3 regions of the Citrobacter rodentium NBRC 105723 genome follow, and region 2 is predicted to be linked to each of the others. Evidence: riboswitches for the same ligand, from Rfam matches in the RefSeq annotation. Region 2 holds a riboswitch; each other region holds the start of a gene.
What was found. A riboswitch is a leader RNA that binds a small molecule or an ion and turns the genes downstream of it on or off. The one in region 2 is predicted to bind thiamine pyrophosphate.
Positions count from the first base shown of each region.

Region 1 (10,335 bases), 1.6 Mb from region 2:
CTCCGACCGCGCATATCTGGTTCCTGAAATCGCTGCCGTCCCGTATCGGCCTGCTGCTCGATATGCCGCTGCGCGATATCGAACGCGTGCTGTACTTCGAATCCTATGTGGTTATCGAAGGCGGTATGACTAACCTGGAGCGCCAGCAGATCCTGACTGAAGAGCAGTATCTGGACGCGCTGGAAGAGTTCGGTGACGAATTCGACGCCAAGATGGGCGCCGAAGCTATTCAGGCCCTGCTGAAGAGCATGGATCTGGAGCAGGAATGTGAAACGCTGCGTGAAGAGCTGAACGAAACCAACTCCGAAACCAAGCGTAAGAAGCTGACCAAGCGTATCAAGCTGCTGGAAGCGTTCGTACAGTCCGGCAACAAGCCGGAGTGGATGATTCTGACCGTTCTGCCGGTTCTGCCGCCGGATCTGCGTCCGCTGGTTCCGCTGGATGGCGGTCGTTTCGCAACGTCGGATCTGAACGATCTGTACCGTCGCGTGATCAACCGTAACAACCGTCTGAAGCGTCTGCTGGATCTGGCTGCGCCGGATATCATCGTCCGCAACGAAAAACGTATGCTGCAGGAAGCGGTAGACGCCCTGTTGGATAACGGTCGTCGCGGTCGTGCGATCACCGGTTCTAACAAGCGTCCTCTGAAATCTTTGGCCGACATGATCAAAGGTAAGCAGGGTCGTTTCCGTCAGAACCTGCTCGGTAAGCGTGTTGACTACTCCGGTCGTTCTGTAATCACCGTAGGCCCATACCTGCGTCTGCATCAGTGCGGTCTGCCGAAGAAAATGGCGCTGGAGCTGTTCAAACCATTCATCTACGGCAAGCTGGAACTGCGTGGCCTCGCCACCACCATCAAAGCCGCGAAGAAAATGGTTGAGCGTGAAGAAGCTGTCGTCTGGGATATCCTCGACGAAGTCATTCGCGAACACCCGGTACTGCTGAACCGTGCGCCGACCCTGCACCGTCTGGGTATCCAGGCGTTTGAGCCGGTGCTGATCGAAGGTAAAGCTATCCAGCTGCACCCGCTGGTTTGTGCGGCATACAACGCCGACTTCGATGGTGACCAGATGGCTGTTCACGTACCGCTGACGCTGGAAGCCCAGCTTGAAGCGCGTGCGCTGATGATGTCTACCAACAACATCCTGTCTCCGGCGAACGGCGAACCGATCATCGTTCCGTCTCAGGACGTTGTACTGGGTCTGTACTACATGACCCGTGACTGTGTTAACGCCAAAGGCGAAGGCATGGTGCTGACCGGTCCGAAAGAAGCTGAGCGTATTTATCGCGCTGGCCTGGCCTCTCTGCATGCGCGCGTTAAAGTGCGTATCACTGAATACGAAAAAGATGCTAACGGCGAATTCGTTGCGCACACCAGCCTGAAAGACACGACCGTTGGCCGTGCCATTCTGTGGATGATCGTACCGAAAGGTCTGCCTTTCTCCATCGTCAACCAGGCGCTGGGCAAGAAAGCGATCTCCAAAATGCTGAACACTTGCTACCGTATTCTGGGCCTGAAACCGACCGTTATTTTTGCGGACCAGACGATGTACACCGGCTTTGCATATGCAGCGCGTTCCGGTGCGTCCGTTGGTATCGATGACATGGTCATCCCGGATAAAAAATACGAGATCATCTCTGAGGCGGAAGCCGAAGTTGCTGAGATCCAGGAGCAGTTCCAGTCCGGTCTGGTTACCGCAGGCGAACGCTACAACAAAGTTATCGATATCTGGGCCGCGGCGAACGATCGTGTATCCAAAGCGATGATGGACAACCTGCAGACTGAAACCGTGATTAACCGTGACGGCCAGGAAGAGCAGCAGGTTTCCTTCAACAGCATCTACATGATGGCCGACTCCGGTGCGCGTGGTTCTGCTGCGCAGATTCGTCAGCTGGCGGGGATGCGTGGTCTGATGGCGAAGCCGGACGGCTCGATCATCGAAACGCCGATTACCGCGAACTTCCGTGAAGGTCTGAACGTACTCCAGTACTTCATCTCGACGCACGGTGCGCGTAAAGGTCTGGCGGATACCGCGCTGAAAACCGCGAACTCCGGTTATCTGACCCGTCGTCTGGTTGACGTGGCGCAGGATCTGGTAGTTACCGAAGACGACTGCGGTACGCACGAAGGCATCCTGATGACGCCGGTTATCGAAGGCGGCGACGTTAAAGAACCGCTGCGCGATCGCGTACTGGGTCGTGTAACCGCTGAAGACGTGCTGAAGCCGGGCACCGCAGACATTCTGGTTCCGCGCAATACGCTGCTGCACGAGCAGTGGTGTGACCTGCTGGAAGAGAACTCTGTCGACGCGGTTAAAGTGCGTTCCGTTGTATCCTGTGACACCGACTTTGGCGTCTGCGCGCACTGCTACGGTCGTGACCTGGCGCGTGGCCACATCATCAACAAAGGTGAGGCTATCGGCGTTATCGCGGCACAGTCCATCGGTGAGCCGGGTACACAGCTGACGATGCGTACGTTCCACATCGGTGGTGCGGCATCCCGTGCGGCTGCTGAATCCAGCATCCAGGTGAAAAACAAAGGTAGCATCAAGCTCAGCAACGCGAAGTCGGTTGTGAACTCCAGCGGTAAACTGGTTATCACTTCCCGTAACACCGAGCTGAAACTGATCGACGAATTCGGTCGTACCAAAGAGAGCTATAAAGTGCCTTACGGCGCGGTGATGGCGAAGAATGATGGCGAGCAGGTTGCCGGCGGTGAAACCGTTGCAAACTGGGACCCGCATACCATGCCGGTTATCACCGAAGTCAGCGGCTTCGTTCGCTTCACCGATATGATCGACGGCCAGACCATTACGCGTCAGACCGACGAACTGACCGGTCTGTCTTCGCTGGTGGTGCTGGATTCTGCTGAACGTACTACCGGTGGTAAAGATCTGCGTCCGGCGCTGAAAATCGTTGATGCTCAGGGCAATGACGTGCTGATCCCGGGTACCGATATGCCTGCGCAGTACTTCCTGCCGGGTAAAGCGATTGTACAGCTGGAAGATGGCGTACAGATCAGCTCTGGTGACACCCTGGCGCGTATTCCGCAGGAATCCGGCGGTACCAAGGATATCACCGGTGGTCTGCCACGCGTTGCCGACCTGTTCGAAGCGCGTCGTCCGAAAGAGCCGGCAATCCTGGCGGAAATCAGCGGTATCATTTCCTTCGGTAAAGAGACCAAAGGGAAACGTCGTCTGGTTATCACCCCGGTAGACGGCAGCGAGCCGTACGAAGAGATGATTCCGAAATGGCGTCAGCTCAACGTGTTCGAAGGTGAGCGTGTAGAACGTGGTGACGTGGTTTCCGACGGTCCGGAAGCGCCGCACGACATTCTGCGCCTGCGTGGCGTTCATGCTGTGACTCGTTACATTGTTAACGAAGTCCAGGATGTATACCGTCTGCAGGGCGTTAAGATTAACGATAAGCACATTGAAGTTATCGTTCGTCAGATGCTGCGTAAAGTGACCATCGAAAGCGCAGGTAGTTCCGACTTCCTGGAAGGCGAACAGGTTGAATACTCCCGCGTCAAGATCGCTAACCGCGATCTGGAAGCGAACGGCAAAGTGGGCGCAACGTTCTCCCGCGATCTGCTGGGTATCACCAAAGCGTCTCTGGCAACCGAATCGTTCATCTCTGCCGCATCGTTCCAGGAGACGACTCGTGTCCTGACCGAAGCAGCCGTTGCCGGTAAACGCGACGAACTGCGCGGCCTGAAAGAGAACGTTATCGTGGGTCGTCTGATCCCGGCGGGTACCGGTTATGCGTACCACCAGGATCGTATGCGCCGCCGCGCTGCGGGTGAACTCCCGGCCGCGCCGCAGGTGACTGCGGAAGACGCCTCCGCCAGCCTGGCGGAACTGCTGAATGCAGGTCTGGGCGGTTCCGACAACGAGTAATCGTTGACTGCCCGATAGTAAAAAACCCGCTCCGGCGGGTTTTTTTATGCCTGATGGCAGTCGCGCAACGCTTATTATGCCAGCACTGTCGTTGCAGGTCGGATAAGGCAAGGCCGCCATCCGACATTTAGCTTCAGGGTTTTTCCTCGCTTTACGTCGCAGTGAGGGCAGGGCGAAACGAGGAAGAAGCTTTTCGCCCTGGACAGCACTGCGGCTGACGGACATACCCTAAAAAAACGGGAGGCTGGCGGCAACCTCCCGTTTTCCGTTCTCCGTAGCGGCCCGGAAAAATGTTACAGGCTTACATTACGCTTCATAACCTTTGCGAGGCGCGCCCGAGAAAACTGTCCCAGTCTTTCCAGACCGGCTGTAATCCCCGGGCGATAAGCGCATCGGCAACCGTTTCGGGACGGCGGTTATCATGCGGCGCGAACTGTTCCAGCTCCGGATGTTCATCGGCATAGCCGCCGGGCTGGGTTTTCGAAAAGGCGCTGACGTTATTAATCGCCAGTGGAATAACGTGGTCGCGAAACCAGGGCGACTCGCGGGTGGACAGCGACAATTCAATTTCCGGCGCAAACAAACGAAAAGCGCAAATGGTCTGTACCAGCTGGCGTTCATCCATCAGCGAGGCGGGTTCGATGCCGCCCGCGCATGGCCGTAGCCGCGGGAAGGAGACTGAAAAGCGGCTCTGCCAGTAATGCTGCTGTAGCCAGAGCAGTTGTTCGGCCATCATGTAGCAGTCGACCCGCCAGCTGTCGGAAAGGCCTATCAGTGCGCCAAGACCAATTTTATCGATTCCGGCGCGGCCCAGCCGATCCGGCGTCTCCAGCCGCCAGAAGAAGTCCTGTTTTTTGCCCTTCAGGTGGTGCTGAGCATACTGCGCTTCGTGCCAGGTTTCCTGATACACCATCACGCCGTCAAGGCCCAGCGTTTTGAGTTCGGCATATTCCGCTTCCGCCAGCGGTTGCACCTCCATCTGCAATGAAGAAAACTGGCGGCGGATCGTGGGGAGATGACGGCGAAAATAGTCCATTCCCACTTTCGTCTGATGCTCGCCGGTGACCAGCAGTAAATGCTCAAAACCCAGCGCGCGAATGGCGGCGCACTCCCGCGCAATCTCTGCTTCATCCAGCGTCTTGCGCTTAATACGGTTGCTCATTGAAAAACCGCAGTAGGTGCAGTCGTTGGCGCAGAGATTTGAGAGATACAGCGGCACATAAAAGCTCACCGTATTGCCGAAGCGCTGACGGGTCAGCTTCTGCGCCCGCTGCGCCAGCGGTTCAAGATACGCGCTGGCTGCGGGCGACAGCAGCGCCATCATATCGTCGCGGCTGAGCCGGGCGGCATTCAGCGCCCGCTCGACGTCGGCGGGCGTTTTACTGTGGATGCGCAGGCGGATGTCATCCCAATCCAGCTGTCGCCAGCGTTCAGTGAAGGTTTTCATGCCGGAATCTCCAGAAAGCCGGTCAGCGGGCTGGTGGCGCTGGCACAGACGCTGCGGCTTCCCGGCACCGCCTGACGCGCCAGCAACCCCGCCTCAACGGCGAGGCGGAAGGCCCGCGCCATCATGACCGGATCGTCCGCCACCGCAATCGCCGTGTTTACCAGCACCGCATCGGCGCCCATTTCCAGCGCCTGCGTCGCATGACTTGGTACGCCGATCCCGGCGTCAACGACCACCGGCACGCTCGCCTGCTGGATGATGATCTCCAGCATCGCGCGGGTTTCCAGCCCCTGATTTGAGCCAATGGGCGCGCCCAGCGGCATCACCGCCGCGCAGCCGACCTCTTCCAGCCGCTTACACAGAACCGGGTCAGCACCGCAGTAGGGCAGTACCACGAATCCCTGCTTTACCAGCGCGTCGGCGGCCTTCAGCGTTTCGATCGGGTCCGGCAACAGCCAACGGGCGTCGGGATGGATCTCCAGCTTCAGCCAGTGAGTTCCCAGCGCCTCACGCGCCAGTTGGGCGGCGAAGATCGCCTCTTCCGCCGTTTTCGCCCCGGAGGTGTTGGGCAGCAGCGTCACCCCGGCCTCAATCAGCGGCGCCAGAATGGCGTCGCTATGCTGGCGTAAATCCACGCGCTTCATCGCCAGCGTCACCAGCTGGCTGCCCGACGCGCGGATGGCGTCAATCATCAGCTGCGATGAGGCGAACTTGCCCGTGCCGGTGAACAGATGTGAATCAAACGTTTTATCGGCAATACGTAACATCTCAACCCCCTGCAATAACCTGAAAAAGCAGGATCTGATCGCCTTCCTGCACGTTTTGTCGTTCCCACTGCTCGCGCGGGAGGATCTGCTGGTTCAGCGCCAGCGCGGCGCCCGGTTTGAGCTGATTCAACTGCGTCAACAGTTCCGCTACCGACAGCCCGTCTGCACACTGCAACGGTTCATCATTAAACAGGATTCGCATGTTGACCTCCGCAGACCGGGCAGCCAGTGGCGCGACGTAATGCCAGCGTGCGCCACTGGCTGGTTTTGCCGTCAAACAGGCGCAGTTCGCCGGCGGGCGTTTCAATGCCGCTGAGCAATTTGATCGCCTCCAGCGCCTGCAGTGTGCCCATCACCCCAACCACCGGGCCGAGTACGCCTGCGGTGCGACAATTGCGCTCCGGTTCGCTGTCGTCCGGCCACAGACAGCGGTAACAGCCCTGCTCCCAGGGCGGCGTCAGCACCATCAATTGTCCGCCGAAACCGACCGCGCTGGCGGTAATCAACGGCGTATTATGTGCCACGCAGACGGCGTTAATTTCCTGCCGCGTCGCCATATTGTCGGTACAGTCGAGCACCACGTCCGCCTGGGCTACCGCCTGGTTGAGCGCATCACCGTTAAGCCGCTGCGGTAACGCCACCAGTTCGATCTGCGGATTGAGTCGCGACAGCCGCTGTTGCGCGGCCTGCGATTTGGGCCGGGCGAGATCCTCGGTGGTGAACAAAATTTGCCGCTGCAGATTGCTGATGTGTACCGCGTCATCGTCCGCCAGCACCAGCGTTCCAACGCCAGCGGCCGCCAGATACAGCGCAGTTGGCGAACCTAAACCGCCCAGGCCGATAATCAGCGCCCGGCTTTCCAGCAGCGCCTGTTGTCCCTCAATAGCAATGTCGCCGAGCAGGATTTGTCGGCTGTAGCGCATAAAGTCACGATCGTTCATCACCCGCTCCTGCTAAGTCGAGTAACTGCGCCGTCGCGGTGCGCCAGTCCGCGACCCGGGTGATGGCGCTGACCACCGCAATGCTGCCAACGCCGGTAGAGAGCACTGCGGGCGCGCGCTCCAGGCTAATGCCGCCGATGGCGACGGTAGGGTAATCGGCCAGACGTTCAATATGCCGCGCCAGCTGTTCCAGACCCTGCGGCGCGGAAGGCATCTGCTTGGTTTGCGTGGGAAAGACGTGACCCAGTGCGATATACGAAGGACGTGCGGCAAGCGCCACGTCAATTTCCATATCATCATGGGTAGAGACGCCGAGACGCAGGCCCGCCGCCTGAATCGCTTTCAGATCGGTGGATTGCAGATCTTCCTGGCCCAGATGTATGCCGTAAGCGCAGTGCCTGATCGCCAGCCGCCAGTAGTCGTTGATAAACAGCCGGGCGTCATAGCGACGACCCAGCTCAATTGCCGCCACAACGTCGGCCTCTACTTCCTCATCGCGCTTATCCTTAATGCGCAACTGAATTGTCCGCACGCCAGCCTCCAGCAGACGTTCAATCCACGCGACGCTGTCGACTACCGGATACAGCCCCAGACGAAAAGGGACGGAAGGAAAATCGGGCTGATACATCACGCTTCCTCCTTACGCAGATAAATTTCGCCGCCCCTGGCGCGGAAGTTCTCCGACATATCCGCCATTCCCACTTCGATACTCTGCGCGGCGGCGTAATCGCGAACCTCCTGGCTGATTTTCATTGAGCAGAATTTTGGTCCGCACATTGAGCAGAAGTGCGCCACTTTGCCGGACTCCTGCGGCAGCGTTTCATCGTGGTACGCGCGAGCGGTAAACGGGTCGAGGGCGAGGTTAAACTGATCTTCCCAGCGGAATTCAAAGCGCGCTTTCGACATCGCGTTATCGCGAATTTGCGCGCCGGGATGGCCTTTGGCCAGATCGGCGGCGTGGGCGGCGATTTTGTAGGTAATCAGCCCCTGCTTTACATCCTCTTTGTTGGGCAGGCCGAGATGTTCTTTCGGCGTGACGTAGCAGAGCATCGCGCAGCCGAACCAGCCGATCATCGCCGCGCCAATGCCAGAGGTGAAATGGTCGTAGCCCGGCGCGATATCGGTGGTTAGCGGTCCAAGCGTATAGAACGGCGCTTCATGACAGTGCTCCAGTTCCTCGGTCATGTTGCGGCGGATCATCTGCATCGGCACGTGTCCCGGCCCCTCAATCATCACCTGTACGTCATATTCCCAGGCGATTCTGGTCAGTTCGCCCAGCGTATGCAGCTCGGCGAACTGCGCCTCGTCGTTGGCATCCTGAATGGAGCCGGGGCGCAGGCCATCGCCCAGCGACAGCGAGACGTCGTAGGCGGCGCAGATTTCGCAAATTTCGCGGAAGTGCTCATACAGAAAGTTCTCTTTATGGTGAGAGAGGCACCATTTCGCCATGATTGAACCGCCGCGCGAGACGATACCGGTCAGCCGTCTGGCGGTCATCGGCACGTAGCGCAGCAGCACGCCCGCATGGATGGTGAAATAATCCACCCCCTGTTCGGCCTGCTCCAGCAGCGTATCGCGGAAGGCTTCCCAGGTGAGGTTTTCGGCGACGCCGTTTACCTTCTCCAGCGCCTGGTAGATCGGTACGGTGCCAATCGGCACCGGGCTGTTACGCAGGATCCACTCGCGGGTTTCGTGGATATAGCGCCCGGTGGAGAGATCCATCACCGTATCCGCCCCCCAGCGCGTTGACCACACCAGCTTTTCCACCTCCTCTTCAATGGAAGAGGTCACCGCCGAGTTACCGATATTGGCATTCACTTTGACCAGAAAATTGCGGCCAATAATCATCGGTTCCGACTCAGGATGGTTGATATTGGCGGGGATAATGGCGCGACCGGCGGCCACTTCATCACGGACAAATTCCGGGGTGATATTTTCCGGCAGGCGGGCGCCAAATCCTTCGCCCGGATGCTGGTGGCGTAGCACTTCGCTGCGAATGCGCTCGCGCCCCATGTTTTCGCGGATGGCGATAAACTCCATCTCCGGAGTGATGATGCCCTGGCGGGCATAATGCAACTGCGTGACCCGACGCCCGGATTTAGCGCGCTTTGGCGTCAGCAGGCCGGTAAAGCGCAGCGCATCGAGGCCGTCATCCGCCAGGCGCTCTTTTGTATAAGCGGAGCTGCGAACGCTGAGTTCTTCGCTGTCATTACGCGCCTCAATCCACGGCTGGCGCAGCTTCGCCAGACCCTGCTGCACGTTGATGGCAATTTCCGGGTCGCCGTAGGGGCCGGACGTGTCGTATACCGGCACGGCTTCGTTCGCTTCGAACTGCGGATGCTCTTTGCTGCCGCCGATAAGCGTCGGGCTAAGCTGGATCTCCCGCATCGGGACGCGGATATCCGGTTGCGAACCGGTGAGGTAAATGCGTTTTGAATTGGGGAAAGCGGTGCCTTCCAGCGTATCGATAAAATGCTGGGCCTGAGCGCGCTGTTCGCGGCGGGTTAATGGTGTGGTAGACATAGCTCATTCCAAAAAAATTAAGGACGTGGCTTGTCAGACGACGGATGGAGTAATGGACGTGCGCCGCCCGTAAGGGCAGGGGCATAAAGCAGAATTACTCTTGTTCCCTTCGCAGGTCTTAACCTGATCAGGTTCCGCGGATCCCGAATTAACGGTCTCAGCCTTTCCCACATCGCCTTCGCGTTACCCTGAGGCATCGCGAATGCGTTTGTGGAATGCAGGCACTCCGACAAGATGATGTCCCCTCCAGCGAGGGGACGTTTGTAACCTACTCGTTAATTGCGCAGAATTCAAGCAGGGCGTTTAATTCTGGCCTGCTCATGCATGGCATCAAAGACCAGCATGATCAGCTTATCCTCAAGAACGAAACGCGCTTCCAGCGCTTCGCCGATATCCGACAGCGCCTGCTGGAACTCATAGCAATTGTCGTGATCGATGGCGGTTTCAAGGGTGGAATCGTAGTAGTCCATAATCTGCTGGGTGTTGGCTTCCAGCTGCGGCCAGATTTTGGTTGCGTTTAAAAGCTGACCATTCCCTTCCAATTTATGCAAAATACGTTCATAAATACTGAAGTGTCCGGCGGAAAGATAGTCGACCAGACTCTGACAAAAATCATCCAGCGCTTTCTCATTCAGCTGCATGTAGGATTCTTTGCCAGGCGTAATGCCAACCAGATTATAGTAAGCCACAAGCAGATGCTTACGCACGTGTAGCCAGCGATCGACCAGTTTGTTACTCCCGCCGACGCGCTCCGTCAG
Region 1 is NZ_CP082833.1:1,641,499-1,651,833, forward strand. Features, by position in the region: gene rpoC (DNA-directed RNA polymerase subunit beta') at 1-3,899, shown strand, start outside; gene thiH (2-iminoacetate synthase ThiH) at 4,213-5,346, opposite strand; gene thiG (thiazole synthase) at 5,343-6,113, opposite strand; gene thiS (sulfur carrier protein ThiS) at 6,115-6,315, opposite strand; gene K7R23_RS07740 (HesA/MoeB/ThiF family protein) at 6,299-7,054, opposite strand; gene thiE (thiamine phosphate synthase) at 7,041-7,682, opposite strand; gene thiC (phosphomethylpyrimidine synthase ThiC) at 7,682-9,577, opposite strand; TPP riboswitch at 9,665-9,816, opposite strand; gene K7R23_RS07755 (Rsd/AlgQ family anti-sigma factor) at 9,868-10,335, opposite strand, start outside.
Region 1: it holds a riboswitch for thiamine pyrophosphate, as region 2 does, so the genes downstream of both, thiC (phosphomethylpyrimidine synthase ThiC) here and thiM (hydroxyethylthiazole kinase) in region 2, are expected to answer to the same signal.

Region 2 (10,335 bases):
ATCGATCCGGCAAAAATCCACGCTGGCGCTTTGCAATCCAAAGCGTTAATCGTCGTTTCTTACAACTGATATGAATGCGCGCACTCTCCTTACCGAAAGTGCGCATCTGGTCAGCGATGATAAAAAATCTCACCGTCATAGGCCTTGATAATCTTGCCGTCAGTATCGTTAATCAGCACGTAGGCGCCGCCCATATAGGTCCAGTGCGTACCGGCATCCGGTGCGGGCAGGTTGCGCAGTTTCCACTGCTTAATGTTGTATTCGTCGGTACGGTACAGTTCCGGGACGGTATCGCCCGGTTTGAAGTGGGTAAAGTCAGCCACGAAACTGCTGAGTTCATATTGATCAATCCCCTTTGCGGCGACGGTTGTTGCGGGTACGGCCCAGACCGCGCTGGAGGCGAGCAGTAATGCGCCCATCAGCAAACTTTTTTTCATACTTCGACGTTCTCCACAGGTTAGGATTATCACGATAGTCGCGTATCTTTTCCGGCAGTCATTATAACTGACAAGCGGAGCTTTGTTAGATTCCCCGGAAAATCGTAAAGAATGTAAATGCCGCTCATTGTCTGCCTGCGTGACCTTATCCGATGCCGGTTTCCCCAGGCAGGCTTACCGAAGGTGAGCCAGAGGGAGAAACGCGTGCCGGGAAAAGGGTTACAAATCAGGGCCGGGAGGGGTATTATCGCCATGTGACGGCGGCATACACTGATCTGCCGCAAAATGACTCGGGGTGCCCTTCTTTATTGAAGGCTGAGAAATACCCGTACCACCTGATCTGGATAATGCCAGCGTAGGGAAGTCAGACACTGCCCGTGTCCCTTCTTCGCGCGGGCAGGAGCTTAACTATGCAGCCTGACCTGCTCAATCGCACGCTTGCCGTGCGCACTTTGCAACAGTTTCGAACCCTTTCCCCCTTAATCCACTGTATGACGAATGATGTGGTGCAGAGCTTTACGGCAAATACGCTGCTGGCGCTCGGCGCTTCTCCGGCAATGGTTATTGAGCCCGACGAGGCGCGACAGTTCGCGTCGGTTGCCAGCGCGCTGCTGATCAACGTAGGTACGCTGACTGAAGCGCGCGCAATGGCGATGCGAGGCGCGGTTGAGCAGGCGAACAGCGTCAATACGCCCTGGGCGCTTGACCCGGTCGCCGTGGGCGCGCTCGACTTTCGCCGTCGCTTTTGTCTGGCACTGCTGGCGTTAAAACCCGCCGCTATTCGCGGCAATGCTTCGGAAATTATGGCCCTGGCTGGCGTGACGGCGGGTGGTCGGGGCGTTGATACCACCGATGCCGCCGCAGCCGCGTTACCGGCGGCGCGGCAGCTGGCTGCCCGCACCGACGCTATCATCGTCGTTACGGGGGAAGTGGACTACGTGACGGACGGCGAGCGCGTTCTTACCGTAGCGGGCGGTGATCCGCTTATGACCCGTGTTGTTGGCACCGGCAGCGCGCTTTCGGCGGTGGTTGCTGCCGCCTGCGCGCTGCCAGGCAACAAAATCGAGAATATCGCCTCCGCCTGTTGCTGGATGAAGCTGGCGGGGCAGCGTGCGACGGAAAGCTGTCAGGGGCCGGGCAGTTTTCTTCCGGCGTTCATTGATGCGCTTTATCTGCTGGGGACGGAGGTGAAGCATGAAACGGATTAATGCGTTAACGATCGCCGGCACCGACCCCAGCGGCGGCGCAGGTATTCAGGCCGATCTGAAAACGTTCTCGGCGCTCGGCGCATACGGCTGCTCCGTCATCACCGCGCTGGTGGCGCAGAATACGCGTGGCGTACAGTCGGTGTATCGTATTGCGCCGGATTTTGTCGCCGCCCAGCTGGACTCCGTGTTCAGTGACGTCCGCATTGATACCACCAAGATTGGGATGCTGGCGGAAACGGATATCGTGGAAGCGGTCGCCGAAAGGCTGCAGCGCCACCAGGTACAGAATGTCGTGCTGGACACCGTCATGCTGGCGAAAAGCGGCGATCCGCTGTTGTCGCCTTCGGCGGTAGCCACGCTGCGCACGCGTCTGCTGCCGCAGGTGTCGCTGATCACGCCGAACCTGCCGGAAGCGGCGGCGCTACTGGAGTGCCCACACGCCCGTACCGAGAGAGAGATGCTGGAGCAGGGGCGGGCGCTGCTGGCATCAGGCTGCGGCGCGGTGCTGATGAAAGGCGGCCATCTCGACGATGACCAAAGCCCGGACTGGCTCTTTACCCCGGCAGGCGAACAGCGCTTCACCGCTGTGCGCGTGAATACCAAAAATACCCACGGCACCGGCTGCACGCTGTCTGCCGCGCTGGCGGCGTTGCGCCCGCGGCACGGCGACTGGGCCGGTACGGTGCAGGAGGCGAAAGCGTGGCTCTCCGCGGCGCTGGCTCAGGCGGACACGCTGGAGGTTGGCGCGGGCATCGGCCCGGTACATCATTTCCATGCGTGGTGGTAGCGTATATACTGGCAAAAGTGTTGCTGTCAGGAAAAACGCCCATGGAACAAGCGCATACCCGGCTTATCGCTCAACTGAACGAACGTATCACAGCGGCGGATAATACGCCGCTTTATATTAAGTTTGCCGAGACGGTAAAGAATGCCGTACGCAGCGGCGTGCTGGAGCATGGCAATATTTTACCCGGCGAGCGGGATCTCAGTCAGTTAACCGGCGTGTCGCGCATCACGGTGCGTAAAGCGATGCAGGCGCTGGAGGACGAGGGGGTGGTCACCCGCGCGCGCGGTTACGGCACCCAGATTAACAACATCTTTGAATACTCTTTGAAAGAGGCGCGCGGCTTTTCGCAGCAGGTTGTCCTGCGTGGGAAAAAGCCGGACACCCTGTGGGTCAACAAGCGGATCGTTAAATGCCCGGATGAGGTTGCGCAACAGCTGGCGATTGCCGCAGGCAGCGACGTCTTTTTACTGAAGCGCATCCGTTACGTCGACGAGGACGCGGTTTCGATTGAAGAGTCCTGGGTTCCGGCTCATCTTATTGATGATGCAGATGAGATTGGCGTATCGCTGTACGATTATTTCCGCAGCCATCATATTCATCCGCAGCGTACCCGTTCGCGGGTGAGCGCAAAAATGCCCGATGCGGAGTTCCAGTCGCATATCCGTCTGGACAGCAAAGTCCCGATACTGGTAATCAAACAGGTGGCTCTTGATCAGCAACAGCGCCCGATTGAGTACAGCATCAGCTATTGCCGCAGCGACCTCTATGTTTTTGTTTGTGAAGAGTAGGCGGCTATTGCGCGTTAAGCGCCACCCGCAGCTCCTCACGAAACGGCGCGCAGTCGCCGCCGCGATGTCCCACGACCCACGAGGCCACGGCGTTGCCGAGCAGCACCGCGTCGGCCTGCGGCCAGCCGGACGCCAGCCCAGCCAGCATACCCCCGGCGTGGCTGTCGCCTGCGCCAATGGTATCGACAACCGTTGTCGGGAAGGCGGGCACGCAACCCGCGTCGCGTTCAGTAAAATACCACGCCCCCTCTTTATCGTGACGCACCACCAGCGGCGCGGCGAACCGCGCCACCCACTCAGCGCCAAACGCCTGCATATCCTTGCTCAGCGCTAACCGCGCCCCGGCGATTTCAGCTTCCTGCCGGTTGAGCGACACCAGCGGACGGCAGGCCAGAACGCGCGACATCAGCTGTTCAGGGATATCGGCGATACGCGGGCCGAAATCGATAAACGGCGTAACGCCCTCCAGCCCTTCCAGCCAGGCGACCAGCCGTTCGCCGCACGGAGCAGCCAGTTGATAGCCGGAAAGATAGAGCAGACTGCCGCGGGCGACCGCGAGCTGCGCCAGCCACTCAGCGCTCCACTGGTTTTCGACGCCGCTGAAAGACATAAAGGTGCGTTCCCCGTCCGGCTCAACCAGCGCCAGACACCAGCCGTTATCGCCGTGGGCGTTATCGATGAGGCTGTGCAGCCCCTCTTTGGCCATCCGGTTGCGGATAATCTCCGCCCACACGCCCTGACCGAGCGGCAGGGCGTGGCTGGCCTCTATTCCCAGCCTCTTCAGGGCGACGGCGACGTTGAGCGCGCAGCCGCCGACGTTAACGCTTTGCTGTTTGAGTTCAATATCACAGCCGCGCCCGGGCAGGGCACTGGCGTCGGCAATCACATCAATCACCGCCGCCCCGACCACCATAACTGGCCGACGGGCGTGCAGGTCGCTAAGCCGTTCGTACAGTCGCGAAGCGTTCATGCCTCCTCCCGCTGCTGGCGCAGGCGCGCAAGTTCCGTGGCGTAGCGAGCGAAATCAAGCTGGTTGGCCGCATCCAGCTCCCGTTTCAGCGTCGGATCGATGGCGTCAATGCCGTGCAGCGCGCCGCAAATAGCGGTGGCCATCGCGCCGATAGTATCGGTATCGCCGCCGAGATTGGCGCACAGCACCGCGCAGCGGCCAGGATCGGTCTGCGCCAGTTCAACCATCGCAACGGCGCAGGCCACCGATTCAAGGGTGCTGGTGCCGGTTCCCACGACCTGATACAGCTGTTCGCTGGCCGTTTCGACGCCCTCGGCCTGGTGCACGATTTTCAGCGCCATCTCCAGCCGCGCGGCCAGCGAAGCGCTGAAGGTGGTGATCCGTCTCTCCTGTGCGTGCCGGGCGATAGCCGGTAGCGATACCACGATATCGGACCACGCTTCGCCGTCGACGGCGCGTGAGATTGCCCATGCGACCACCACCGCCCCGGCAATGGCGAGATCCGACTTATGGGTCGGGCTGGAGGCCAGCGCCACGTCGTCGATAAAGGCGTTAAGATCGCGCGCCGGAAGCAGACAGCCTAAGGGCGAAACGCGCATCGCCGCGCCGTTGGTGACGCCGTTGTTCTCCAGCTCCGCCACCGGCCTGCCGTCGCGTATGGCATTGAGCGCGATTTTCGACGTCGGGCCGAGGACGTTTTTATTGAAGGCGTCAAAACGCAGCGCCCAGTCGAGAATATGGCGGCCTATCAGTTCCGGGTCGATCGCCCCCTCGCGCTCCAGCAGTGCATCCGCCAGACAGAGCGCCATTGAGGTATCGTCGGTAAACTCCGCCCGCTTAAAATAGCAGGCGGCGCTATTTTCTTGCGGGCCCGGCAGGAAGCGATCGATCCAGCCGAAGTGCGCTTTGACGCGGCTTCGTGGCCACAGTTCGGATGGCATTCCCATCGCATCCCCTAACGCCTGCCCGTAAAGAGCACCGAGAATACGCTCTGCTTTCATTTTACTTCCCCTTGTGTCAACGCCGTATCGCGAACCTCAATAGCGGTAATCTCTCTGTCCGATTCGCGAAAGAAAATCATAAATAACACGGCAATCACCGCAATCATTACCGCGCCGAATGTCCACATCCCTGCCCAGTTGAAGGTGAGACCATTGACCGGCTGCGGATACGCAAACATTTTCTCCATCATTACCCCGCCGAGGCGGTAGCCGAGCAGGCTGCCAAAGCCCTGACAGCAGAGCGTGATAAGCCCCTGCGCCGCGGTGCGCATATGCACCGGCGCTTTTTTATCCACGTAGATATAGGCGGTCACGTAGTAGAAATCGTAGCTTACGCCGTGCAGCAAAATGCCAAGGAACAGCAGGGCATAAGTGAAGTATTCTTCTGCGCCGCCGTAGATAAAGAACGCGTAGCGGATCGCCGCGGTGATAAGACCAAGTAATAATACCTTCTTAATACCAAAACGTTTGGTGAAAAACGGCAGCGCCAGCATAAAGAAGATTTCGGAGAACTGACCGAGCGTCATCCAGCCGGTGGCGTTTTTCATGCCGACTTCCGTCAGATAGCCGTTGGCGAAGATGTAATAAAACGCCAGCGGCATGGCGAACAGGAACGAGCAGAAGAAAAAGACGAGGAAGTTTTTATCGCGCAGCAGGATCAGCGCGTCCAGCCCGAGCATCACTTTGAGGTTCATCTTGCCGGTGCTTTTCGGCGGCGTATCCGGCAGGAAGAGGGCGAATACGCCCAGTAAGACGGAGCTGGCGGCGGTGATCAGCAGCGGAATATTGGTTGGAGAGATGTCGCTATAGCCCAGCATCTGCGGCAGGAAGCCGCAGACGAGCCCGGAGGCGATCCAGCCGAGGATGCCCATCACGCGGATGCGGGGAAAATCGCGCTCCACGTCCGGTACGTTAGCGAAGGCGATACTGTTGGTCAGCGCGATAGTCGGCATATAGGTGAGCGAGTAGGCCAGCAGCAGCGGGAAGAAGCTGGCGAAGGTGGTTTGCTGAGCGGCAAAATAGATCAGCGCGGCGCCAGCGAACATCAGCACCGCCAGCACTTTCTGCGCCGGGAAAAAGCGGTCTGTGAGCGATCCGACAAGGATTGGCGACAGAATAGCGGCAATGGCGGTACAGGCGTAGGACCAGCCGATCTCGCCGGCGGTAAAGCCGCTTTTACTCAGCCAGAGCCACAGCGGAACGAACCAGGCTCCCCAGATAAACCACTCGACGAACATCATGAACGACAGTTTCACTGTAGTTTTCATCTTTAAATCCTTCATGACAGGTAAGGTACGCTAAGACAGTACCATTTAATAATACCTTTCAAATACCTTTAAGGTGAAATATTGACCGGCGTAACACTTTTTCGTCAGTGAATCGTGCCAGCAGATAGCACTGAAAACATGCCCTGCAAATGGAAAAAATGGCCGCTCAGTACCAGGCTTATTGCTGCCCGCAAAAGCGGGTCAGGATAATCCACATTCCGAATTATTCGGAACTTACGGGAGCATAGCTATGACCGATATTGCGCAGTTGCTTGGCAAAGACGCCGACAGCCTTTTACAGCATCGTTGTATGACTATTCCATCCGATCAGCTCTACCTGCCGGGTCACGACTACGTTGACCGCGTCATGGTAGATAACAACCGTCCGCCAGCGGTGCTGCGTAATATGCAGACGCTGTATAATACCGGACGTCTCGCCGGAACCGGATATCTGTCGATTCTGCCGGTTGACCAGGGCGTGGAGCACTCGGCTGGCGCCTCCTTCGCCGCCAACCCGCTCTATTTCGATCCGAAGAACATCGTTGAGCTGGCGATTGAAGCGGGCTGCAACTGTGTGGCCTCCACTTACGGCGTGCTGGCCTCCGTCTCGCGCCGCTACGCCCACCGCATTCCCTTCCTGGTGAAGCTGAACCATAACGAAACCCTGAGCTACCCAACCGAGTACGACCAGACGCTGTACGCCAGCGTTGAGCAGGCCTTTAATATGGGCGCGGTGGCCGTAGGCGCCACGATTTACTTTGGTTCAGAGCAGTCACGTCGCCAGATTGAAGAGATTTCCGCCGCCTTTGAACGCGCCCATGAACTGGGAATGGTCACCGTGCTGTGGGCCTATCTGCGTAACTCCGCGTTCAAGAAAGATGGCACGGATTACCATGTCTCCGCCGATTTAACCGGGCAGGCCAACCACCTGGCGGCAACCATCGGCGCGGATATCGTTAAGCAGAAAATGGCGGAAAACAACGGCGGCTATAAGGCGGTGAACTTCGGCTATACCGATGAGCGCGTGTACAGCAAGCTGACCAGTGATAATCCCATCGATCTGGTGCGTTATCAGCTGGCGAACTGCTATATGGGGCGCGCGGGCCTGATCAACTCCGGCGGCGCCGCGGGCGGCGAAACCGATTTAAGCGATGCGGTACGCACGGCGGTGATTAACAAACGCGCCGGCGGCATGGGGCTGATTCTCGGTCGCAAAGCCTTCAAAAAATCGATGGCCGATGGCGTGAAGCTGATCAACGCCGTACAGGATGTTTATCTCGACAACAAGGTCACCATCGCGTAAAAAAACGGGCTGCGGCGCGCTGCCGCAGCCGTTAATTTTCATTCGAAACCCCATTTCAGTAAATTCGCACCCCCTTGCCGATCTGCTTCACATTTCCTTCTTCTTTTGTGAAAAGTATCACCTCCTGCCGTGCATATGCCCAAAAAATAGCCGCCCCTTAGCGAGAATTGTCCGAAGCGAAGACGCTTTTTTGCACATACATTGAATTTCGAAACAGCATTTCAAAGCTGCGCTAAGGACTCTCAATGAAAATAGAATCTGTCAACGTTACCGTTTTCCAGTATCCAACGCGTCGGGTCGCCGACAGCGCCGGACATTCCCATCCCGGTCCCGAAAATCTGGCGAAAATGGCCATGCTCACCATTACCGCTGACGACGGCAGCCAGGGATATTCCTTCGCGCCGCCGGAAGTGGTGCGCCCGTTCGTGGTGAACACCTTTTTCCGCAAAGTGATGACGGGGCAGGACCCGTTCAACCGCGAACGCATCTGGCAGGATCTGGTTCACTGGCAGCGGGGCAGCGCCCATCAGCTCACCGAACGGGCGCTGTCGTTTGTTGAGCAGGCGCTGTGGGATCTGATTGGCCGCAAGCTCAATATGCCGGTGTATAAGCTGCTCGGCGGCTATCGCGACAAGGTGCCGGCGTACGGCAGCACGATGTGCGGCGACGATCTACCCGGTGGGCTTTCAACGCCGGAGGAGTATGCGGCCTTTGCCGAAAAGCTGGTCGCGCGCGGCTATAAGGCGATCAAGCTGCATACCTGGATGCCGCCGGTGTCTTTCGCGCCGAACCCGAAAATGGACGTTAAAGCCTGCGCTGCGGTGCGTGAAGCGGTGGGGCCGGATATTGAGCTAATGATTGACGGCTATCACTGGTACAGCCGTACCGATGCGCTGTACATCGGCAAGGAATTAGAGAAGCTGAACTTCGCCTGGTTTGAGGAGCCGATGGAGGAGGAGAGCATGGCCTCCTACGCCTGGCTGGCGGCAAATCTCTCCATTCCGGTTATCGGTCCGGAAAGTCTGGGCGGTAAGCACCACAGCCGCGCCGACTGGGTGAAGGCGGGCGCCTGCGACATTCTGCGCGCCGGGGCTAACGGCGTGGGCGGTATTTCGCCGACGCTGAAGGTGGCGAATCTGGCGGAGTCGTTCGGTATGGATTGCGAAGTTCACGGTAACGGCGCGGCAAGCCTTGCGGTCATCGGCGCGATCAAAAACTGCCGCTGGTACGAACGCGGGCTGTTGCATCCGTTCCTCGACTACGATGAACCGGCCGCTTATCTCAACCGCATCGTGGATCCGATGGACGCCGACGGCTTTGTCCATCTGCCGCAGCGCCCGGGTCTCGGTGAGGACATTAATTTTGCCTATATCGAAGCCCATACCGTCAGCCATGACTGACTAAAAACAAGACATGCCCGATAAGCGGCGCTGTCGGGCAAAGTGTACCCTACAGGCGATATATCCATGAAACGAACTCCTTTTCTGGGCGCGTGTTTACTCACGCTTGCCATGATGATGGGGAGCGGGACGACGATGGCCAGAACGCCGCCCGATCAGCTCATCATCGGTATGAATATGAACAACCTGCTGACCCTCGACCCGGCGGCGATGACCGGTAACGAAGTGGTCGGCATCGTGGTCAATCTGTATGACTCATTGGTGGAGCTGGACCCCAGCCAGTTGACCCATGTTAAACCAGCGCTGGCGAAATCCTGGGATATCAGCCCGGACGGCGCAACCCTGACCTTCCATTTGCGCGACGACGTGAAATTTCACTCCGGCAATCCGCTCACCGCGCATGATGTCGTCTGGTCGATGCGGCGCATTCTGCACCTCAATCTGGCGCAGGCGTCGGTATGGAAATCCTATGGTTTCAGCAGGCAGAATATCGATCGACAGATCGCCGCGCTGGATGACCACACCGTGCAACTGACGCTGCCCAAAGCCAACGATCCGCAACTGGTGATTTATTCGCTGGGCGCGCTCGGCAATCTCGGCGTGCTGGACAGTAAAACCGTAACGCAACATGCGGTAAACAGTGACTGGGGTAACCGTTGGCTGACCACCAACGAAGCCGGTTCCGGCCCTTTCATGCTGGAAACCTGGCAGGCGAAAGACATTCTACGGATGAAGCGCAACCCGCACTACTGGCGCGGTGAAGCGAAAATGAGCCGGGTGGTGCTGCGCCATTTTCAGGAGTCGCAAACCCTGCGCCTGATGATTGCCAGGGGCGATCTGGATATCGCCAGCAATATGGCGGTATCGGATATCAACGCGCTGCGCAGCGATCCGGCGTTGACGGTGGACGCGGTCCAGCGCGGTACCGTCTACTACGTGGCGATGAGCATGAAGGAGCCGCATTTCGCCAACCCGAAAGTGCGGGAAGCGGTGCGCTATCTGATTGACTATCAGGGGATCAATAAGGCGTTGATGCCGGGCTACGGCGTGCTGCATCAGCGTCCCATCAAAGCCGGTATGCCCGCCACGCTGGCGGATCCGGGCTACCGCCTCGATATTCCCCGCGCCAAAAAGCTGCTGGCGGAGGCGGGCTATCCGGACGGGTTCGATACC
Region 2 is NZ_CP082833.1:3,257,744-3,268,078, forward strand. Features, by position in the region: gene K7R23_RS15290 (fimbrial protein) at 1-69, shown strand, start outside; gene K7R23_RS15295 (RcnB family protein) at 111-437, opposite strand; TPP riboswitch at 719-816, shown strand; gene thiM (hydroxyethylthiazole kinase) at 848-1,645, shown strand; gene thiD (bifunctional hydroxymethylpyrimidine kinase/phosphomethylpyrimidine kinase) at 1,632-2,432, shown strand; gene K7R23_RS15310 (GntR family transcriptional regulator) at 2,474-3,220, shown strand; gene K7R23_RS15315 (PfkB family carbohydrate kinase) at 3,225-4,190, opposite strand; gene K7R23_RS15320 (ADP-ribosylglycohydrolase family protein) at 4,187-5,191, opposite strand; gene K7R23_RS15325 (nucleoside permease) at 5,188-6,459, opposite strand; gene fbaB (class I fructose-bisphosphate aldolase) at 6,710-7,762, shown strand; gene K7R23_RS15335 (mandelate racemase family protein) at 8,008-9,162, shown strand; gene K7R23_RS15340 (ABC transporter substrate-binding protein) at 9,229-10,335, shown strand, end outside.

Region 3 (10,335 bases), 2.2 Mb from region 2:
TGATAAAGTGTTTATCGGCTCCTGCACCAACTCGCGCATTGAAGATTTGCGCGCCGCCGCCGAAGTGGCGAAAGGACGCAAAGTAGCCCCGGGCGTGCAGGCGCTGGTGGTGCCCGGCTCCGGACCAGTGAAGGCGCAGGCGGAAGCGGAAGGTCTGGATAAGATCTTCATTGAAGCCGGTTTCGAATGGCGTCTGCCGGGGTGCTCGATGTGCCTGGCGATGAACAACGATCGCCTGAATCCAGGTGAACGCTGCGCGTCTACCAGCAACCGCAACTTTGAAGGCCGTCAGGGCCGCGGCGGGCGTACCCATCTGGTCAGTCCGGCAATGGCCGCCGCTGCCGCCGTTACCGGCCATTTCGCCGACATTCGCAGCATTAAATAAGGAGACCACCATGGCAGAGAAATTTACCCAACACACCGGCCTGGTTGTCCCGCTGGATGCCGCCAACGTCGATACTGACGCCATTATCCCGAAGCAGTTTTTGCAGAAGGTTACCCGTACCGGTTTCGGCGCACACCTGTTCAACGACTGGCGTTTTCTCGACGATAAAGGCGAACAGCCAAATCCGGAATTCGTATTGAACTTCCCGGAATATCAGGGCGCCTCTATTCTGCTGGCGCGGGAAAACTTCGGCTGCGGTTCGTCTCGCGAACACGCGCCGTGGGCGCTGACCGACTATGGCTTCAAAGTGGTGATTGCCCCGAGCTTCGCCGACATCTTCTACGGCAACAGCTTTAACAACCAGCTGCTGCCGGTCAAGCTGAGTGATGAAGAGGTCGATGAGCTGTTTAAACTGGTGCAGGCGAATCCGGGGATTCAGTTTGAAGTCGATCTGGAAGCGCAGGTGATTAAAGCAGGCGAGAAAACGTACAGCTTCAGCATTGATGCCTTCCGCCGCCACTGTATGCTGAACGGCCTGGACAGCATCGGCCTGACGTTACAGCACGAAGCGGCGATTGCCGCTTACGAGGAGAAACAGCCGGCGTTTATGCGCTGATGTTCAGAATGCCGGATGGCGACGCGTAAGCGTCTTATCCGGCCTGCAGCTTGTACCCCGTAGGCTTGATAAGCGAAGCGCCATCAGGCGAAATATGCCGGATACCCTCCGGCTTTTTTATACATCCTTTACCCGTCCGGTCATTACCAGCGCCACCAGCGAGATCGCCGCAATCACCCAGTAAACGGCAAAATGCCCGTAGCTCTGCGCAACCGCCCCCTGAATCACGCCAGCGAGAATCACGCCGGTCGAAATACTGTTGGTGAACAGCGTGGTCGCCGATCCCGCCCTGCCCGGCATCAGATCCTGAAACCAGAGCATCCCGATCCCGGCGATAATCCCGATGAACACCGCATTGAACAGTTGCAGGATCAGCAGCGCGGAATGGCTGTGAAAGAAAATCAGCCCAGCATAGAACAGTACGCCCGCGGCCACCGCGGCAACCATCATTCGCCGCTTGCCGAAGCGTTTGACATAAAATCCCGCCACAATCATCGTCGGGATCTCCAGCCCTGCCGCGGTGCCCATCAGGATCCCGGCAAGCTTATCCGGCAGCCCCAGCTCAGCGCTAATCCACAGCGGCATATCAATGATGTACATGGTATTGCAGGTCCACATCAGCGTGGAGGCGATAAACAGCATCCGGACGTTTTTATCCTGCCAGCCGCTGACACGGGTGACCGGCACGTCGGCCGGTTGTTCGACCCGCGCCACCGACGGCAGGGTAAAAGCGATCAAAAGTAAGCTCAGGACAAAAATCACGGCGGCGATAGAAAACATCACCGTGAAGCCGTAATTCAGCGCCAGCATAAACGCCAGCGGCGGGCCGATCACCCAGGCCAGCGACAGCTGCGCGCGCATTACCGAGCTGAACATGACCACTTCACGCGCCGAGCTGTCGGCATACTCCCTCGCCAGCGCAAACAGCTGCGGCATCGCGGTGTTCGCCAGCGACGCCAGCAGTACGCCGCAGGTAATCAGCGTCAGGTAGTGACGGTTAAACGCGAACAGCAAGGCGTTGCCGATGGCCATCAGGCAGCAGAACATAATCAGCTTACGCCGGTCGCCCTGACTGTCGGAGCGTTTTGCCAGCGCGAGGCTCACGCCGATCCCGGCGATGGCGTTAACGGTATAAAACAGCCCGACCCAGAACGGCTGCGCCCCCACTTCACGGCTAAGAAACAGGCTGAGCGTCGGCGCCTGCAGCGCGCCCGCGATACCCATCATAAATGCGACCAGCATAAATGCCGCGTAAACACCGTTGAGACGTCGTCCCATCGTCATGATCCAGAGCATAAGAAATCCCTTGCGCGCAGCCAATACGAAAAAAGCCAGCAGATAATACCTGCTGGCGCGGTGAATCGAGGCTATAGCCTGCACCAATACTCAGTCACACATGATGTCTGCCTATCCGGAGTCAGGTTTTCACCTCCCACTGCATCAGTTCTTCCAGTATTTTTAAGCGCTGCGGCGCGCTCAGGCAAGCCAACCAGGACAATCTTTCTGTCGCGGTAAAATATTTCAGATAGAACTGGCGCATTGATCACCCCTTCATTGTGCTTCATCGGAAGTTATTATTGGCCTAATATAGGGATAATAAAATGGCTGAGTTTTCCGCAGGAGTTCCCCTTTTATGTCCTCAGGCCGCTTGCAACAACAGTTCATCCGTTTATGGCAGTGCTGCGACGGTAAAACACAGGACACGACCCTGAATGAGCTGGCGGAATTGCTGAACTGCTCCCGTCGCCATATGCGCACGCTGCTCAATACCATGCAGGCGCGCGGCTGGCTGACGTGGGAAGCGGAGGTCGGGCGCGGCAAGCGATCGCGCCTGACCTTCCTGTATACCGGGCTGGCGCTCCAGCAGCAGCGTGCGGAAGATCTGCTGGAACAGGATCGGATCGATCAGCTGGTACAGCTGGTGGGCGACAAGACGGCGGTACGCCAGATGCTGATTTCGCATCTTGGACGCAGCTTTCGCCAGGGCCGTCACATCCTGCGCGTCCTCTATTATCGTCCTCTGCAAAACCTGCTGCCGGGCACGGCGCTGCGGCGTTCGGAGACGCATATCGCCCGGCAAATCTTCAGCGCCCTGACCCGCGTAAATGAGGAAAATGGGGAACTGGAAGCCGATATCGCCCATCACTGGCAGCAAATTTCCCCTTTGCACTGGCGCTTTTTTCTGCGTCCGGGGATTCACTTTCATCACGGGCGCGAGCTGGAGATGGAGGACGTTATCGCTTCGCTGAGGCGCATTAACGATCTGCCGCTCTATTCGCATATCGCGCACATCGTCTCGCCGACGCCGTGGACGCTGGATATTCATCTCTCACAGCCCGACCGCTGGCTTCCGCTGCTGCTGGCGCAGGTTCCGGCGATGATACTGCCGCGCGAATGGGAAACGCTGAACAACTTCGCCAGCCAGCCGATCGGCACCGGCCCCTATGCGGTAATGCGTAATACGCGTAACCAGTTAAAAATCCATGCTTTTGAGGATTTTTTTGGCTATCGGGCTCTGATCGATGAAGTTAACGTCTGGGTGCTGCCGGATATCTGCGACGAGCGAACCGGCGCCCTGACGCTGAAAGGGCCGACTGACGATGAAAAGGCGATTGAGAGTCGACTGGAAGAAGGCTGTTACTATCTGCTGTTCGACGCCCGTACCCATCGCGGCGCAAATCAGGCGGTCAGAGAGTGGGTCAGCCGCATTCTGTCGCCGAGTAATCTACTCTACTATGCTAACGAGCACTACCAGCGCCACTGGTTTCCCGCCTATGGCCTGTTGCCCCGCTGGCATCACGCCCGTCCGGGCCACGGCGAAAAGCCCGCCGGGCTGGAAACCCTCACCCTGACCTTCTACCGCGATCATATTGAGCACCAGATTATCGCGCGGATCATGAGCAAATTGCTGGCGGAACATCAGGTGAAGCTGGACATTCAGGAGATCGACTACGATCGCTGGCACGCCGGAGATGTTGAAAGCGATATCTGGCTGAACAGCGCCAACTTCACCCTGCCGCTCGATTTCTCGCTGTTCGCCTACCTGTGCGAAGTTCCGCTGCTGCAACACTGTATTCCGCTGGACTGGCAGGCGGACGCCGCCCGCTGGCGTACCGGCGAGATGAATCTGGCGGCGTGGTGCCAGCAGCTACTCGCCAGTAAAGCGATCGTCCCGTTGATCCACCACTGGCTGATCATTGAGGGACAGCGCAGTATGCGCGGGCTGCGCATGAATACCCTCGGCTGGTTCGACTTTAAATCGGCATGGTTTGCGCCGCCGGACCCGTGATTGCTGCTTAGCAACAAAATCATTACACTAACGCCGTCCTCAACGGGGTGCTAATAAACATGTCTTTCTCCTTTGCAGAAAGGTATGGGCTGAGAACATACCCGTCGAACCTGATCCGGATAACGCCGGCGAAGGGATTTGAGACCGCTTCTCAAGTCCTTTGCCACCCACATTATGAGGTGCAAAGTGTTAAAAAAATGCCTTTCCCTGCTGCTCCTGTGCGCAGTGCCCGTTTTCGCCAAACCCGTGCTCACCGTTTACACCTACGACTCCTTCGCCGCCGACTGGGGCCCCGGCCCGGCGGTCAAAAAAGCGTTCGAGGCTGACTGCGATTGCGAACTGAAATACGTGGCGCTGGAAGATGGCGTTTCACTGCTCAACCGTCTGCGGATGGAAGGGAAAAACAGCAAAGCTGACGTGGTGCTGGGGCTGGACAACAATCTGCTGGAGGCCGCGACGCAGACCGGGCTGTTTGCCAAAACGCCTATCCACACCGACGCCGTAAACGTCCCCTTCAACTGGAATAACGATACTTTTATCCCCTACGACTACGGCTGGTTCGCCTTCGTCTATGATAAAACGAAGCTGAAAAATCCGCCCAGCAGCCTTAAAGAGCTGGTAGAAAGCCCGCAAAAGTGGCGCGTTATCTATGAGGATCCGCGCACCAGTACGCCGGGCCTGGGGCTGATGCTGTGGATGAAAAAGGTGTATGGCGATAAAGCACCTGAAGCCTGGCAAAAACTGGCGGCGAAAACGGTGACCGTTACGAAAGGCTGGAGCGAAGCCTATGGCCTGTTCCTGAAAGGGGAAGGCGATCTGGTGCTGAGCTATACCACCTCTCCGGCGTATCACCTCATCGAAGAGAAAAAAGAGCAGTACGCGGCGGCGAATTTCAGCGAAGGGCACTATGTGCAGGTGGAAGTGGCGGCGCGCACCGTAGCCAGCAAGCAGCCTGAACTGGCGAGCAGATTCCTGCGCTTTATTCTCAAGCCCGCGTTCCAGAAGACGATTCCGACCGGCAACTGGATGTATCCGGTCACCGCTACCCCGTTGCCCGCCGGTTTCGAACAGTTGACCAAACCCACCACCACGCTGCAATTTACGTCGGCGGAAGTCGCGGCCCAGCGTCAGGCCTGGATTAGCGAATGGCAACGCGCCGTCAGCCGTTAATTCCCGGCTGGCTGCTTCCCGGACTCACCGCCGCCGCGCTGATGACAGCGGTGGCGCTGGCGGCGTTTCTGGCGCTGTGGCTCAACGCGCCGCAGGGGGAATGGCGGTCGCTCTGGCAGGACGACTACCTGTGGCACGTGGTGCGCTTCTCCTTCTGGCAGGCGTTTTTATCCGCCCTGCTGTCGGTCGTACCGGCGATTTTCCTCGCCCGCGCCCTCTACCGCCGCCGCTTTCCTGGTCGCCTGGCGCTGCTGCGCCTGTGCGCCATGACTCTGATCCTGCCGGTGCTGGTGGCGGTGTTTGGCATTCTCAGCGTTTATGGTCGTCAGGGCTGGCTGGCTTCGCTCTGGCAGGCTTTTGGCCTGGAATGGACCTTCTCTCCTTATGGTTTACAGGGCATCCTGCTGGCCCACGTCTTTTTTAATCTGCCGATGGCCACGCGTCTGCTGTTACAGTCGCTGGAAAACATCCCCGGCGAACAGCGCCAGCTTGCTGCACAGCTTGGGATCCGCGGCTGGCATTTTTTCCGCTTTGTCGAATGGCCGTGGCTGCGCCGCCAGATCCCGCCGGTCGCCGCGCTGATTTTTATGCTCTGTTTCGCCAGCTTTGCGACCGTGCTGTCGCTGGGCGGCGGACCGCAGGCGACCACCATTGAGCTGGCGATTTATCAGGCGCTGAGCTACGACTACGATCCGGCGCGCGCGGCGATGCTGGCGCTGATCCAGATGATCTGCTGCCTGGCGCTGGTGCTGCTGAGCCAGCGTTTAAGTAAAGCCATTGCCCCCGGCGCCACGCTGATTCAGGGCTGGCGCGACCCGGACGATCGTCCGCACAGTCGCATCACCGACGCGCTGCTTATCGTCTTCGCGTTACTGCTGTTGCTGCCGCCGCTACTGGCGGTGATCGCGGACGGTCTCAACCGTCATCTGCCGGAGGTTCTCGCCCAGCCGATACTGTGGCAGGCAATATGGACTTCGCTGCGTATTGCGCTGGCCGCGGGTCTGCTATGCGTGGCGCTGACCATGATGCTGCTGTGGAGCAGCCGCGAACTGCGCGCCCGCCAGCGTCTGCTGGCAGGACAAACGCTGGAGCTGAGCGGGATGCTGATCCTCGCGATGCCGGGCATCGTGCTGGCGACCGGCTTCTTTTTGCTGCTTAATAACAGCACTGGCCTGCCGGAATCGGCTGACGGCATTGTGCTCTTCACCAATGCGCTGATGGCTATCCCCTACGCCCTGAAGGTGCTGGAAAATCCGATGCGCGACATTACCTCCCGCTATTCCATGCTCTGCCAGTCGCTGGGAATTGAAGGCTGGCAGCGGCTGAAGGTGGTGGAGCTGCGGGCGCTAAAACGCCCGCTGGCGCAGGCGCTGGCCTTTGCCTGCGTCCTGTCCATTGGCGACTTCGGCGTGGTGGCGCTGTTCGGTAATGACAATTTCCGTACCTTGCCGTTTTATCTGTATCAACAAATCGGCTCCTACCGCAGCCAGGACGGCGCGGTAACCGCGCTGTTGCTGCTGTTGCTCTGTTTCCTGCTGTTTACCGTTATCGAGAAATTACCGGGGCGAAATGTTAAAACTGACTGATATCACCTGGCTTTACCATCATCTGCCGATGCGCTTTACGCTGGCGGTGGAGCGCGGAGAACAGGTGGCGATCCTGGGACCGAGCGGCGCCGGAAAAAGCACTTTGCTGAATCTGATTGCCGGTTTTCTTACCCCTGCCCGCGGCACGCTGTTTATTGCAGGCGCGGATCATACCGCCACGCCCCCCTCCCGCCGCCCGGTGTCGATGCTGTTTCAGGAAAACAACCTGTTCAGCCATCTGAACGTCGCGCAGAACATCGGTCTGGGACTGGACCCGGGGCTGAAACTGAGCGCCGCGCAGCGCGACAAGCGCCAGCGCATTGCGCAGCAGATGGGAATCGACGGTCTGATGGATCGCCTGCCCGGCGAGCTTTCCGGCGGTCAGCGGCAGCGCGTCGCGCTGGCGCGCTGTCTGGTGCGCGAGCAGCCGGTGCTGCTGCTTGACGAGCCGTTTTCCGCCCTCGACCCGGCCCTGCGCCAGGAGATGCTGACGCTGGTCAGCGATATCTGCCGCAACCAGCAGTTAACGATGCTGATGGTTTCACACAGCGTGGAAGATGCCGCCCGCATTGCGCGCCGTTCGGTGGTGGTGGCCGACGGGCGAATTGCCTGGCAGGGAGAAACGCAGGAGTTATTAAGCGGCAGAGCCAGCGCCTCAGCGCTGCTGGGAATAAAAGGTCATACGGTTCTGTGAATGGCTATCCTGCCGGGGGCGCTTCGCTTGCCCGTCCTGCACAAAGGGATATTTCCTGACGTAGGCCGGATAAGGCGTAGCCGCCATCCGGCGCATTGCCGGGGGCGCTTCGCTTGCCCGGCCTACGCAAAGGGATATTTCCCTATACAGGCCAGATAAGACGTAGCCGCCATCCGGCAAAATATCAGACGCCCACGACCTTCAGCAGAATATCAACGTACACTGGCATCAGCGGGTGACGAATCAACAGCACCAGCGCAACAACTCCCAGCGCCAGCACGCCAGGCGCCAGCCAGAGCAGGCGGGCTTTCGGCAGATACTGACTAAGACGATCCGTTCCCGCTTTACCGCTGCGCCACAGACGCCAGCACAGCCAGCCGCCAAGCCAGAGCACTATCGCCGTCGCCAGCAGCAGCCATTTAAATTCACCGCTTTGCATACCGGGCGGAATATCAATCGCCGCACCGGCCAGAATCCCCGGCAGGAAATAAAACGGCGGCCACAGCAGGCAGCCGATAATATTTGGCGTAATGAACTTAGCGACCGGCAGATCGAGCATTCCCGCCACCATCGGCACCAGCGGACGCGTCGGCCCGACAAACCGCCCGACCAGAATAGTGAACATACTGTGCTGATGCAGCGCATGTTCAGTTTTATCCAGCAGCGCTTTATGCTTTTTCAGGAACGACCAGCGATGCAGCGGCTTTTTAAAGCGCCAGCCCAGCCAGAAGGAGATCCAGTCGCCCAGCAGACAACCGATAATCCCCGCCAGCCACGCGTGCCAGAAGTTGAGTTCCCCGCTGCCAATCAGCGCCCCCAGTCCGGCCATCAATACGGTGCCCGGTAAAATCAGACCGACCAGCGCCAGCGATTCCAGAAAAGCCACCAGCACCACAGCTATCAAAGCATACATGGCGGACTGCAGAATGAAGTGTTCCAGAAATGCTTGCATAGTTCGTCCGTCAGTTTTACGAAACAGGGATTCTGCTGACCCGACGCGGCTTCGTCAAGCTACCCGTCATCTGAATAGTTACAGCTTATGACACCTTCACTGACACATCATTCACTTTTTCTTCACAGCCAGCGCGGAACTCGCTCGGGCTGGCCCCGGTACATTTTTTAAACACCCGCGAGAAATAGAGCTGGTCATCAAATCCCACGTTGCGCCCGACGGTGGCTATCGGCATACGGGTGGTGCTGAGCAGTAGTTTTGCCTGGCTGATGCGCTGATCCTCGCGCCAGCTTAAAACGCTGATCCCCAGCTGCTGGCGAAACAGGTGCGAGAGACGCGATGGCGACAGGCAGACGTGCTGGGCGACGCTGGCAATATCAAAATGGCTGTCCGCCAGATGGTCGCTAATGTACTGACAGGCGTCGCGCACGCGGCTGTCCATCGGCGGATGCAGCGACGCGTTAATCGCCTCCATCCGGCGCAGCAGAAGCTGCTCCAGCAGGTTGATCGCCAGCAGTTCGGAGTAACGCCCTTCCCCCTGACCGGCGCTGATGATCTGGCCGAAAAGCTCGTTAAAGTGCGGCTGGAGCGCCTCGTCAGGACGGAAAAAGCCGGTCTGGGCAAAGATGGACGGCCAGGCCAGCCACTCCTGCCAGTAGGCGCGCGGGCGGAAGTAAACCCACTGGTGATACCACTGGCTGGCCTCCGGATGGCGGCCATAGTGGTGAATCTCCCCCGGCGGGAATAACAAAATGTCGCCCGGACGGCAGACAAACTGTCTGCCCTGGTTGTTGATCACCCCTTCGCCGCGGATAGTCAGGTTCAGAATATACCCCTTCATTCCCAGCGGACGATCGATAAAGAAATCGAGATACCCGTTCGCGTCGATAGGCGTTAAACCTGCCACCAGATGCGCATTAAACGAGTAGCCAGGCAGCAGGGGATCATTTTGCGGTTCAGCCATAAATTCATCACTCCTGACGTTCAGTGAGGAAACAAATTGTCCATATTGTACAGGGGCGCGTTATCTGCGCCCTGACGCGCCGCCGCGATTTGCCTTGCGGACCATCAACCCCGCTTCCTGAAAGCATTTTGTACAAAGACGCGCAGACAGGGCGACAAAAACGGGTAACAAAAGTGTCTATAACAACGGCAGAAATGTCCACATTGAATATTTGCACGGCGTCACACTTTGCGATGCCATAGCATTTTAGTCCATAAGATTAGCGGATCCTGCCTGACGGTTTTTATCCCCACTCACTACTGTTTCTCCATACCCGTATTTCTGGATGGAGTGAAACGATGGCGATAGCAATTGGCCTCGATTTTGGCAGTGATTCAGTGCGCGCTCTGGCTGTGGATTGCGCCACCGGCGACGAAGTCGCGACCAGCGTGGAATGGTATCCGCGCTGGCAGGAAGGACGTTACTGTGACGGTCCGAATAATCAGTTCCGCCATCATCCGCGCGACTACATTGAGTCGATGGAAGCGGCGCTGAAAAGCGTTCTGGCGGCGCTAAGCGCCGCACAGCGCGCGGAGGTTGTCGGCATTGGCGTCGACAGCACCGGCTCCACGCCAGCGCCGATTGACGCAGACGGCAACGTACTCGCCTTACGTCCGGAGTTCGCTGACAACCCGAACGC
Region 3 is NZ_CP082833.1:157,818-168,152, forward strand. Features, by position in the region: gene leuC (3-isopropylmalate dehydratase large subunit) at 1-385, shown strand, start outside; gene leuD (3-isopropylmalate dehydratase small subunit) at 396-1,001, shown strand; gene K7R23_RS00690 (sugar efflux transporter) at 1,119-2,297, opposite strand; gene sgrT (glucose uptake inhibitor SgrT) at 2,419-2,541, opposite strand; gene sgrR (HTH-type transcriptional regulator SgrR) at 2,635-4,290, shown strand; TPP riboswitch at 4,324-4,445, shown strand; gene thiB (thiamine ABC transporter substrate binding subunit) at 4,477-5,460, shown strand; gene thiP (thiamine/thiamine pyrophosphate ABC transporter permease ThiP) at 5,436-7,046, shown strand; gene thiQ (thiamine ABC transporter ATP-binding protein ThiQ) at 7,030-7,740, shown strand; gene K7R23_RS00720 (DedA family protein) at 7,925-8,692, opposite strand; gene araC (arabinose operon transcriptional regulator AraC) at 8,778-9,656, opposite strand; gene araB (ribulokinase) at 9,995-10,335, shown strand, end outside.
Region 3: it holds a riboswitch for thiamine pyrophosphate, as region 2 does, so the genes downstream of both, thiB (thiamine ABC transporter substrate binding subunit) here and thiM (hydroxyethylthiazole kinase) in region 2, are expected to answer to the same signal.